3 regions of the Peribacillus sp. FSL H8-0477 genome follow, and region 1 is predicted to be linked to each of the others. Evidence: riboswitches for the same ligand, from Rfam matches in the RefSeq annotation. Region 1 holds a riboswitch; each other region holds the start of a gene.
The links. Region 1 has a riboswitch for S-adenosylmethionine ahead of MHI18_RS13470 (hypothetical protein). Riboswitches for the same ligand answer to the same signal wherever they lie in the genome.

Region 1 (3,106 bases):
GCGCTGTGCTTCAATAATCACTTCTTTTCCTAATTCTCCAGATCCTAACAGTAAAATTTTCTTAGCTTTATACATATTAGTCAACCTCCCCTTTTCTCTTTTTCATTATATACGAACTATTATAATAAAGTAATCTAGTATTATTCGTTTTTAACAACAATAAATCAATTATAATACTAGATTAACATAAAAAACCTACCTCATAACGTACAATACATATTGGTTATATACAGAAAAATTTTGGTGTCCCCAAATTTAATCAATCGATTGATTAAATAATTTTCCATAAAAAAAGCCCTTCAATTAAGAGGACTCTTCATAGCTCACTGATTATTTCTTTTTACTTATTGCCTTCCAAAATTCAGCTGCAAGCACTTTATATCCAGATTCACTCAAATGAATATTCGTCTTATTTGGAAGATACTTTTTATAATTCTTAGCAATCGCTTTGTCAGTCGCCACAAACGTGTCGCCATTTTCTGCTGCTGCTGACTTAATTTGCGTATTAAGCCCTGTTAGCAACGGCATTAAAGCAGCTTGCTGTTCAGCTGGATAATAAGGGAAACAATTATAGTAACCCATTACATAAACCTTTACCTTTGGATTAAGGCCGTCAATTGTTTTTAGTATCTTATTCAGATTAGTAGAAACAGCGACAAGTGCTTCCGACGCTTTCGAAGGATCCGTATTTATCTTGGCAAGTAAATCATTTGCCCCGATATCAATGGTAATATGAGTAGCGCTTTTAATTTCCTTCCTGATTTTCTTGCTTTTCGTTACATCTAGCAGAAGACGATCCGATGTATAACCTGGTACGCTGAAATTATCAAAGTCTGCTAATTTATACTTTTTTGCCACAAATGAATCAGCAATATAATCAACATACCCATAATCTAAATAGCCATTCGGTGACAGCCCTGCTGCTAACGAATCCCCTAATGCCACATATTCAACCTTTACTGGTGCAGGAGCTTTTTTTGCTGAAGCACTAAATGGCACACCGACTACTAGTGACATGGCTAACACGATACTTGCAGTTTTCTGTTTTCGATTCAAAATAATTCCCCCTTGATAATTTTTGGTGTTCACTAGTTCAAATTCAGTATTTATATTGAAAATCCTTCTTAGGACTAAAGTAATTTTTTCGACATTCAATTGACAAATTCAATTTTTTTTATTAGAATAATCAAAATACTACTTATAAAATAAAAACATATCTCTTATCCAGAGAGGTGGAGGGACTGGCCCGACGAAACCTCAGCAACCACACGTAGTGATGGTGCTAATTCCAGCAAAGCTTAGCTTTGGACGATAAGGGGAGGTGTCTTTTCTTACAAAAGCCCTCTTCTTAGGAAGAGAGTTTTTTTGTATAGAAAAGGAGAGTTTATCGATGATAAATAATAAGACGTTTTTAACCGTGGATGAATACTTAGATCTTTACCTTTTTGCAAAAGATCTTGGTGATATTCATTGGCAAAATGAAATAATTGAACAACTAAAAAATCATAATCAGAAAACAGATAAAACCTGGGAGATTCAGGCTCTATGGGAGTCCTTTGAGCGAGTAAATAATGAAATACTGGCTCTTTACAAAGAACTGCGAAATGATTCAGCCATCTCAGAAGTAATAGGAGAAAAGCTCTGGACTTTAAAACAACAGCGTATGGAAATCAGTCGGGAAATCCGCTGTCTGCAAGAGGATAAATCGTTCATAACTAACTAAAAAAAGATGGAGTATCTCGTTAATGAGATACTCCATCTTTTTTATGCGTTAACCTTCATAGCTGACATCATTTGCATCATGGTTGAAATCATTTCATCACACTCTTGCATTTTCATCATCATTTCTTTCATATCCATACCCATTTCATCATTCATTTCCATGCCTTGCATTCTAGTCATCATCATTTTCATACCATTCATTTCTGTCATCATTCTTTCCATTGACATCTTCATCATCATACTCATCGCCATGTTTTCCATTTCCATTCCTCCATTACGGTTTTTTAAAACTAATAGGAACTCGATGTACAGCACTTGTCCTACTTCATCTACTTTAAGTATATACCCAAATAAACTGTATTTTAAAAATTATTTAAATAATTTATTTTCTAAATCATTAACGAACTGTCTGTAACTTTTAAAACCCTTATGTATCATTGGTTTAACCAGTTTAATCAATCGATTGATTAAATAAAATAAATCTTTTAATAAATAAAAATTGGAAGAAACTCCTATTAGTTTTTAAAATAAATGAGCAGAATAGAAAGAGTAGGTATTTTATCAATCATTTTACTTAATAGCGAAACTTATAAGATTATGTAACGTACTAATAGAAGAAAGGGGGTGTTTATTTGCAGTACTTCTTTTTTGTCGGTGTAGTCTGTATCATTATCTCCGGTATATCAGTTGGGGCATGGACGACGCCTCAACAGCAAAGAGCTACATTCAATAATGAAACAACCGCATATAGAAGATCCAGAACAAGAATAGCCATTTATTCTGGATTTTTAGGCATCCTTTCTCTAGCCATAAGCGGAATGTTGTATTTTAAAAATACAATATGATTCTCAAGATATTTATATCGCTTCTAGGCTGTTGAGAAAGAGTCGGCAGCCTTTTGATTTTTTATTTTATCAATAACTATTGACCCGCTAAATAATCCTTTCAAAAAACCCTTTCTCTGCATCCAGAGAAAGTGCGTTCTAAATGAACCCTTATTTAAACTTCTTCTTGACGTGATTATTATCCGTTGTATAATTAAGAGTTTTAATTAATTATCTCATTGCTATATTTGTATAATAAACAAAAAGAGGAGAATTCATTATGTGGTTTATTTTTGCTCTACTCACAGCACTTGCATGGGGCGGGGCGGATCTATTTTATAAAAAAGGAACAGATAGTAATGATAAGTTCAGCCATATTAAAATCATCATTATGGTCGGCTTGGTTATGGGTTTGCATGCAACAGGGTACCTTTTATTCAAAGGATTGACTTTTAATCCTATGGATTTAATCACTTATTTACCTGTATCAGGACTCTACATTTTGTCGATGGCAATTGGTTATATCGGGTTACGATATTTGGAACTTTCGATTGCTTCGC
Region 2 (3,106 bases), 1.5 Mb from region 1:
ACTTCCTCCACATGCTGCAAGAGCCACTACTAGTAACAGGAACATAATCGAAAATATAATTTTTTTCATCTCTGTCTCTCTCCCTCTTATCGTTTATCTATTGCTTTAGACGTCCAGTCACCCAACTGTTGAATGATTTGAACGAGAACAATTAAAATCACAACCGTGACAACCATAATGGTATTGTCATAACGGTAATATCCGAAGCGTATTGCCAAGTCGCCAATTCCGCCGCCGCCAACTACTCCAGCCATTGCGGAGTAAGCAACTAGACTAATGATGGTCATCGTCACTCCTTGCACAATGCTCGACTTTGCTTCTGGCAATAACACATCTTTGATAATCATCCAAGGGGTCGCTCCTACTGCAACTGCAGCTTCGATAACGCCTTTATCAATTTCTCGGAGTGATGTTTCAACAATTCGCGCGAAAAATGGAGTTGCCGCAACCGATAAAGAAACACTAGCTGCTGCTGGACCGATCGTTGAATCGACTAGTAATTTGGTTAATGGAATAAGTGCGACTAATAAAATAATGAATGGAATGGAGCGTACCATATTAACAATAAAACCAAGCGTGCCTTTTACAAATCGATTTTCTAAGAATAAACCACGATCAGTAATGAATAGAACAATACCAAGTGGTAATCCAATAACAATCGCAACAGTCAGCGAAATCCCAATCATGTACATTGTTTGCCCGAATGCTTTAAGAATGTCTGGCCATAATTCAATCACGTGCTGGAAATCAATGCCCATTTTGAATCACCTCCACTTGCGCTCCGCGTCCTTCCACATACGTAATAGCTCTTTTTATATTGTCCGGATGTCCTTGAATTTCCATTAAAAACAAACCGAGCGGCACTTCTTGTATGTATTCAATCGAGCCGTGCAAGAAATTCCCACGTACATCAAAATGCTGAACCATATCTGAAATAACACCTTCACCCGCCACATCACCTTTAAACATTACTTTCACAATGCTACCAGTAACTTTAGCCAAAATAGCTTGTGGAACTTCAAATGACAGCACGCTACTAATAAATTCTTTAGTCAGCTCAGCTTTTGGATTTGAGAAAATCTCGTATACCGACCCTTCCTCCACTACTCGCCCATCTTGCATAACTGCCATGCGATCGCAAATCTCTTTTACTACATTCATTTCATGCGTGATTAACACAATCGTGATGTTTAATTCGCGGTTTATCTTTTTTAGCAATCGTAGAATGGATAACGTAGTGTTTGGATCAAGCGCAGAGGTTGCTTCGTCACACAGTAACAAAGAAGGGTTATTGGCTAGTGCACGTGCTATTCCAACACGTTGCTTTTGCCCACCACTCAGTTGTGCTGGAAACACATCTTTTTTGTCAGTTAAACCAACCATCTCAAGAAGCTCCACTACACGAGATGCCATTTTTTCTTTTGGTGTGTTTGCCGCTCTTAATGCGAATGCAATATTTTCAGCTACTGTCTTTTGACTAATCAAGTGAAAGTGTTGGAAAATCATACCGATTTTCAAGCGTGCTTTCCGTAATTCTTCTCGCTTTAATTTTGTTAAATCGCGTCCATTCACTTCTATCTTTCCACTTGTTGGTCTTTCAAGTAAGTTGATACAACGTAGTAGCGAACTCTTACCAGCTCCTGAATACCCCACAATTCCGAACACTTCCCCTTCAGGGATGGTGAGATCTACTCGGTCAACACCCATTACCAGACCATTTTTCGTTTTGTATCCTTTAGATAAATCGCTTATTCGTATCATCACAAGCTCCTTTTTACAAATTAGAAAAGCGTAAAGTCCCCTTCAGTACGTAGCAGGACATGTCGAGTTTTTAGAAAAAATTTCTTTAACAAAATAAAAAATGCCCCTTTCATAATGAAAGAGGCACCGAAAAATGGATTTTGGGTTATCTTTCAGAATGAAATCATTCTGTAGGAATTGGCACCTTCCCAGCCTATTGCTGGGGGTTGCCGGACGTCATAGGGCCTATCCCTCGGTCACTCTTGATAAGTTTCCATATGTAGTTGTTTTGTTTTTGTTGCTCGAACTAAATCTTACGACGTTTCACAACGAGTGTCAAACCTTTTTTTTAATTTTCAATCAATGGTTGGTAGAGTGACGGTCTACGATCTTCATACACTGGTATACGTGTGCGCACTTCATCTACTACTGAAAAATCCACGTCAATCACCGCGTATTCTTCATGTTCAGTGCCAGTCCACAATACTTTCCCCCACGGTGCAATAATCATGGATTGGCCATTAAACTGATTGTTCGGGTCAGTACCCGTTCTATTCACCGCAATAACGAAACATTGATTTTCAATTGCACGGGCTTGAAGTAATATCTTCCAATGGTCAATGCGTGTCGACGGCCACTGAGCTGGAACGAATAATACCTTTGCTCCAGCTAATGCATGCGCCCGTAGCCATTCTGGGAATCTTAGGTCATAACATATGACTCCACCAGCTTGAATAGAACCTAGAGAAAACACATTTTCCTTATTTCCTGCTTGTAGGTAGAGATGTTCATTCATCAGACGGAACAAATGTGCTTTATCGTATTCCCCTACTAGCTCTCCCTCATTCGTATACACATACATCGTGTTGTAGAAATTATCTCCTTTTTTTGTTGAAACCGAACCACCTACGATATGAATGTGATGTTTGCGTGCTAAATCGGAAAGGAATTTTTTTGTGCGCTTTCCTTCGATATCGGCAAGTTGTTCTAACTCTGTTAATGCATAGGCAGTATTCCACATTTCAGGTAAAACAACGAGCTCTGCACCTTCACTTACCACTTTTCCGATAAACGTTTGGACGTTGTGAAAATTTTTTTCAGGATCAGCAAATGCTACGTCGAGCTGAATGCAAGCGATTTTCATGGATACACCCACCTATAGACAAGATACTCAAAAGGTTATAATATTTAGCAGATGATTACAACTATTTTAAAAAATGAGGAAAATCCATGGAACTCTCAAAAAAACTACAACAATTACCTCCACAGTTTTTTGCTTCTCTTGTACAAAAAGTAGGAGCTGCTGTGGCACAAGGACGCGATGTAATCAATTTAGGTCAAGGTAACCCGGACCAACCAACACCCC
Region 3 (3,106 bases), on a different contig from region 1:
ACTGATTATTGAAGATGAAGTGACTATTGGACATCAAGTTATTCTTCATAGCTGTAAAGTTAGGAAAGGTGCACTTGTTGGAATGGGCTCAATCATTCTTGATAAAGCTGAAATCGGTGAGGGTGCATTTATCGGAGCCGGCAGTTTAGTCCCTCAAGGAAAAGTGATTCCACCTAACACATTGGCCTTCGGAAGACCGGCTAAAGTCATCCGGGAGCTGACGGAAGAGGACAAACGTGACATGGAGCGCATCGTAAACGAATATGCCGAAAAGGGCCAATATTATAAACACACTGCTCCACTAGAATAAGATATGAATTCCTTACCTGCTAAGAGCTTGATTGTTATAGTATTGATTCAGAAAAGCAGATAATGCAAAAAAAGAAATCTTACCAAGGTAAGATTTCTTTTTTTTGTTTATGCTTTTGCTTGTTCTTTTAAAGAAGCTGCCTTGTCTGTACGTTCCCAAGGAAGATCTACATCTGTACGGCCAAAATGTCCATACGCTGCAGTTTGTTTATAAATCGGTTTACGAAGATCGAGCATTTTAATAATTCCAGCAGGACGAAGATCAAAGTTCGCACTGACTAAGTCCACTAAAATATCTTCATCCACTTTTCCTGTACCGAATGTATCAACAGCGATTGATACCGGCTTAGCTACACCAATAGCGTAAGCAAGCTGTACTTCTACTTTATCAGCCAGACCCGCTGCCACTAAATTCTTCGCTACATAGCGCGCAGCATACGCAGCTGAACGGTCCACTTTTGTCGGATCTTTACCAGAAAATGCACCGCCGCCATGACGAGCATACCCACCGTAAGTATCAACAATAATTTTCCGACCTGTCAGACCTGCATCACCTTGTGGTCCTCCAATTACGAAACGGCCAGTTGGATTAATGAAATATTTTGTTTCAGCATCAATTAACTCGCTAGGCACTACCACATTAATGACATGTTCTTTTAAATCGCGTTGAATTTGTTCCAATGTAACATCAGGACTATGTTGAGTCGAAATAACAATGGTATCTACACGGACAGGCTTGTTATTTTCATCATACTCAATTGTTACCTGAGTTTTTCCATCTGGACGAAGGTAATCTAACGTTCCATTTTTACGGACTTCTGACAGACGACGAGAAAGCTTATGAGCCAATGAAATAGGCAGCGGCATAAGTTCTTCTGTTTCGTTACAAGCAAACCCAAACATCAATCCCTGATCTCCAGCACCAATTGCATTAATTTGATCATCAGTCATTTGGCCTTCACGAGATTCAAGAGCTTCATCGACTCCAGCAGCAATATCTGCTGACTGTTCATCAATTGAACTTAATACAGCACATGTTTCAGCATCAAAACCATATTTTGCGCGTGTGTATCCAATACCAGCAATTGTATCACGTACGATTCTTGGAATATCTACATAGGTAGAAGTAGTAATTTCACCAGCAACTAAAACTAAACCAGTTGTAACAGATGTTTCACATGCAACACGTGCATTTGCATCCTTAGCTAGGATAGCATCCAGAATTGAATCTGAAATCTGATCACAAATTTTATCCGGATGTCCTTCTGTCACAGACTCAGAAGTAAATAAACGACGTTTCTTTGACATTCTTTTGCCTCCTCAAATGTTCTCAGGCTAAGAAAATGAATGGCAGCCATTCACATTATCTTTTCCCATTTTGTTAGACGAAACTCATTCCCAGTTGGTATTATATAATAGAAGCAGAAAGGTTGATGCGAATCATTCATAGTAAAAAAAGAATGATTAAACGCATAAAAACCCTTCCTAGTTTTTGAGGAAAGGTTTGTTGTCTCGAATTGATCCTTTCACTCTTATCGTTCAAGGGTTTTTTTACCTTGCTCAGGTTAGCACCAACACTAAAATGATTTTGAAAATAAACAATTGCTGATAAAAGCAATTTATTGTTTTATCAAAATCAAACATTCTAGCAGGTTGCTGGGTTTCATTGGGCCTGGCCCTCCACCATCTCGGGATAAGAGAATCCGTACAATTTAAAATCATAACGTAATTCTACAAATTCTGTCAATACTTATTTCACATTCAGTAGAAAAAAACTTCTATTTCCACTATCCTCACATTATGTCATAGTACAGAGAAAAAATGGAGTAATACGCTCATATACCCTGTAGATCCTTTCACTAAATTTTGCCGAATTCAAACCAATTCCTCTCAGTAAATACACGAAACGAAACAAATAGTATAGACTATTAAAATCAATGTGTTATACTATTTATAAATTGATTATAAATTCAAAAAAAGGAAGGTATCTCCTATATGAATACGCTTGATATCTCAAATGAGTTACACCAATTATTATCCGGTAACAACATACATGTGCAGCTTTCTGTACCTCAATTAGTGGAAAAAGTATTAAGCCGCAATGAAGGGCAGCTCACGTCAACAGGAGCTGTAAAAGCTGAAACCGGAAAATACACAGGACGTTCTCCTAAGGATAAATATATAGTAGATGAAAAAGCGGTTCATGAAAAGATTGATTGGGGGACTGTAAACCAACCGATTTCTAGTGAAGTATTCGCAAAGTTATACGATAAAGTCCTGCAATATTTAAAACAAAAAGATGAAGTATTTGTTTTCAAAGGCTTTGCAGGTGCCGATAAACAACATCAATTACCCATTCAAATCATTAACGAATACGCTTGGCATAATCTGTTTGCCCATCAATTATTTATTCGGCCAAATGAAGAAGACCTTCAAGATCATTTATCAGAATTTACGGTCATATCAGCACCAAACTTTAAAGCCGATCCAGCCGTAGATGGTACACAGTCTGAAACGTTTATTATTATTTCTTTTGAACGCAGGACGGTATTAATCGGCGGTACTGAATACGCAGGAGAAATGAAAAAGTCCATTTTTTCAGTTATGAACTTTCTTCTTCCTGAAAAAGGGATTCTTCCAATGCATTGTTCAGCCAATGTCGGCCGAGAAGGCGATGTCGCATTATTCTTTGGTCTATCAGGAACTGGAAAGACCACATTATCTGCAGACTCTAACCGAAAATTAATTGGTGATGATGAGCATGGCTGGTCTTCAAACGGCGTATTCAATATTGAAG

Region 2: another riboswitch for S-adenosylmethionine. It lies ahead of MHI18_RS20590 (methionine ABC transporter ATP-binding protein); the one in region 1 lies ahead of MHI18_RS13470 (hypothetical protein).
Region 3: another riboswitch for S-adenosylmethionine. It lies ahead of metK (methionine adenosyltransferase); the one in region 1 lies ahead of MHI18_RS13470 (hypothetical protein).

The regions. Positions count from the first base shown of each region.
Region 1 is NZ_JBBODE010000002.1:347,005-350,110, reverse strand. Features, by position in the region: gene purT (phosphoribosylglycinamide formyltransferase 2) at 1-75, opposite strand, end outside; gene MHI18_RS13475 (GDSL-type esterase/lipase family protein) at 331-1,056, opposite strand; SAM riboswitch class I at 1,218-1,318, shown strand; gene MHI18_RS13470 (hypothetical protein) at 1,391-1,723, shown strand; gene MHI18_RS13465 (hypothetical protein) at 1,765-1,983, opposite strand; gene MHI18_RS13460 (DUF5316 family protein) at 2,355-2,567, shown strand; gene MHI18_RS13455 (EamA family transporter) at 2,827-3,106, shown strand, end outside.
Region 2 is NZ_JBBODE010000002.1:1,820,854-1,823,959, reverse strand. Features, by position in the region: gene MHI18_RS20600 (MetQ/NlpA family ABC transporter substrate-binding protein) at 1-69, opposite strand, end outside; gene MHI18_RS20595 (methionine ABC transporter permease) at 87-758, opposite strand; gene MHI18_RS20590 (methionine ABC transporter ATP-binding protein) at 748-1,761, opposite strand; SAM riboswitch class I at 1,904-2,013, opposite strand; gene MHI18_RS20585 (carbon-nitrogen family hydrolase) at 2,090-2,884, opposite strand; gene MHI18_RS20580 (pyridoxal phosphate-dependent aminotransferase) at 2,971-3,106, shown strand, end outside.
Region 3 is NZ_JBBODE010000001.1:1,613,586-1,616,691, forward strand. Features, by position in the region: gene MHI18_RS08145 (gamma carbonic anhydrase) at 1-310, shown strand, start outside; gene metK (methionine adenosyltransferase) at 418-1,617, opposite strand; SAM riboswitch class I at 1,839-2,009, opposite strand; gene pckA (phosphoenolpyruvate carboxykinase (ATP)) at 2,305-3,106, shown strand, end outside.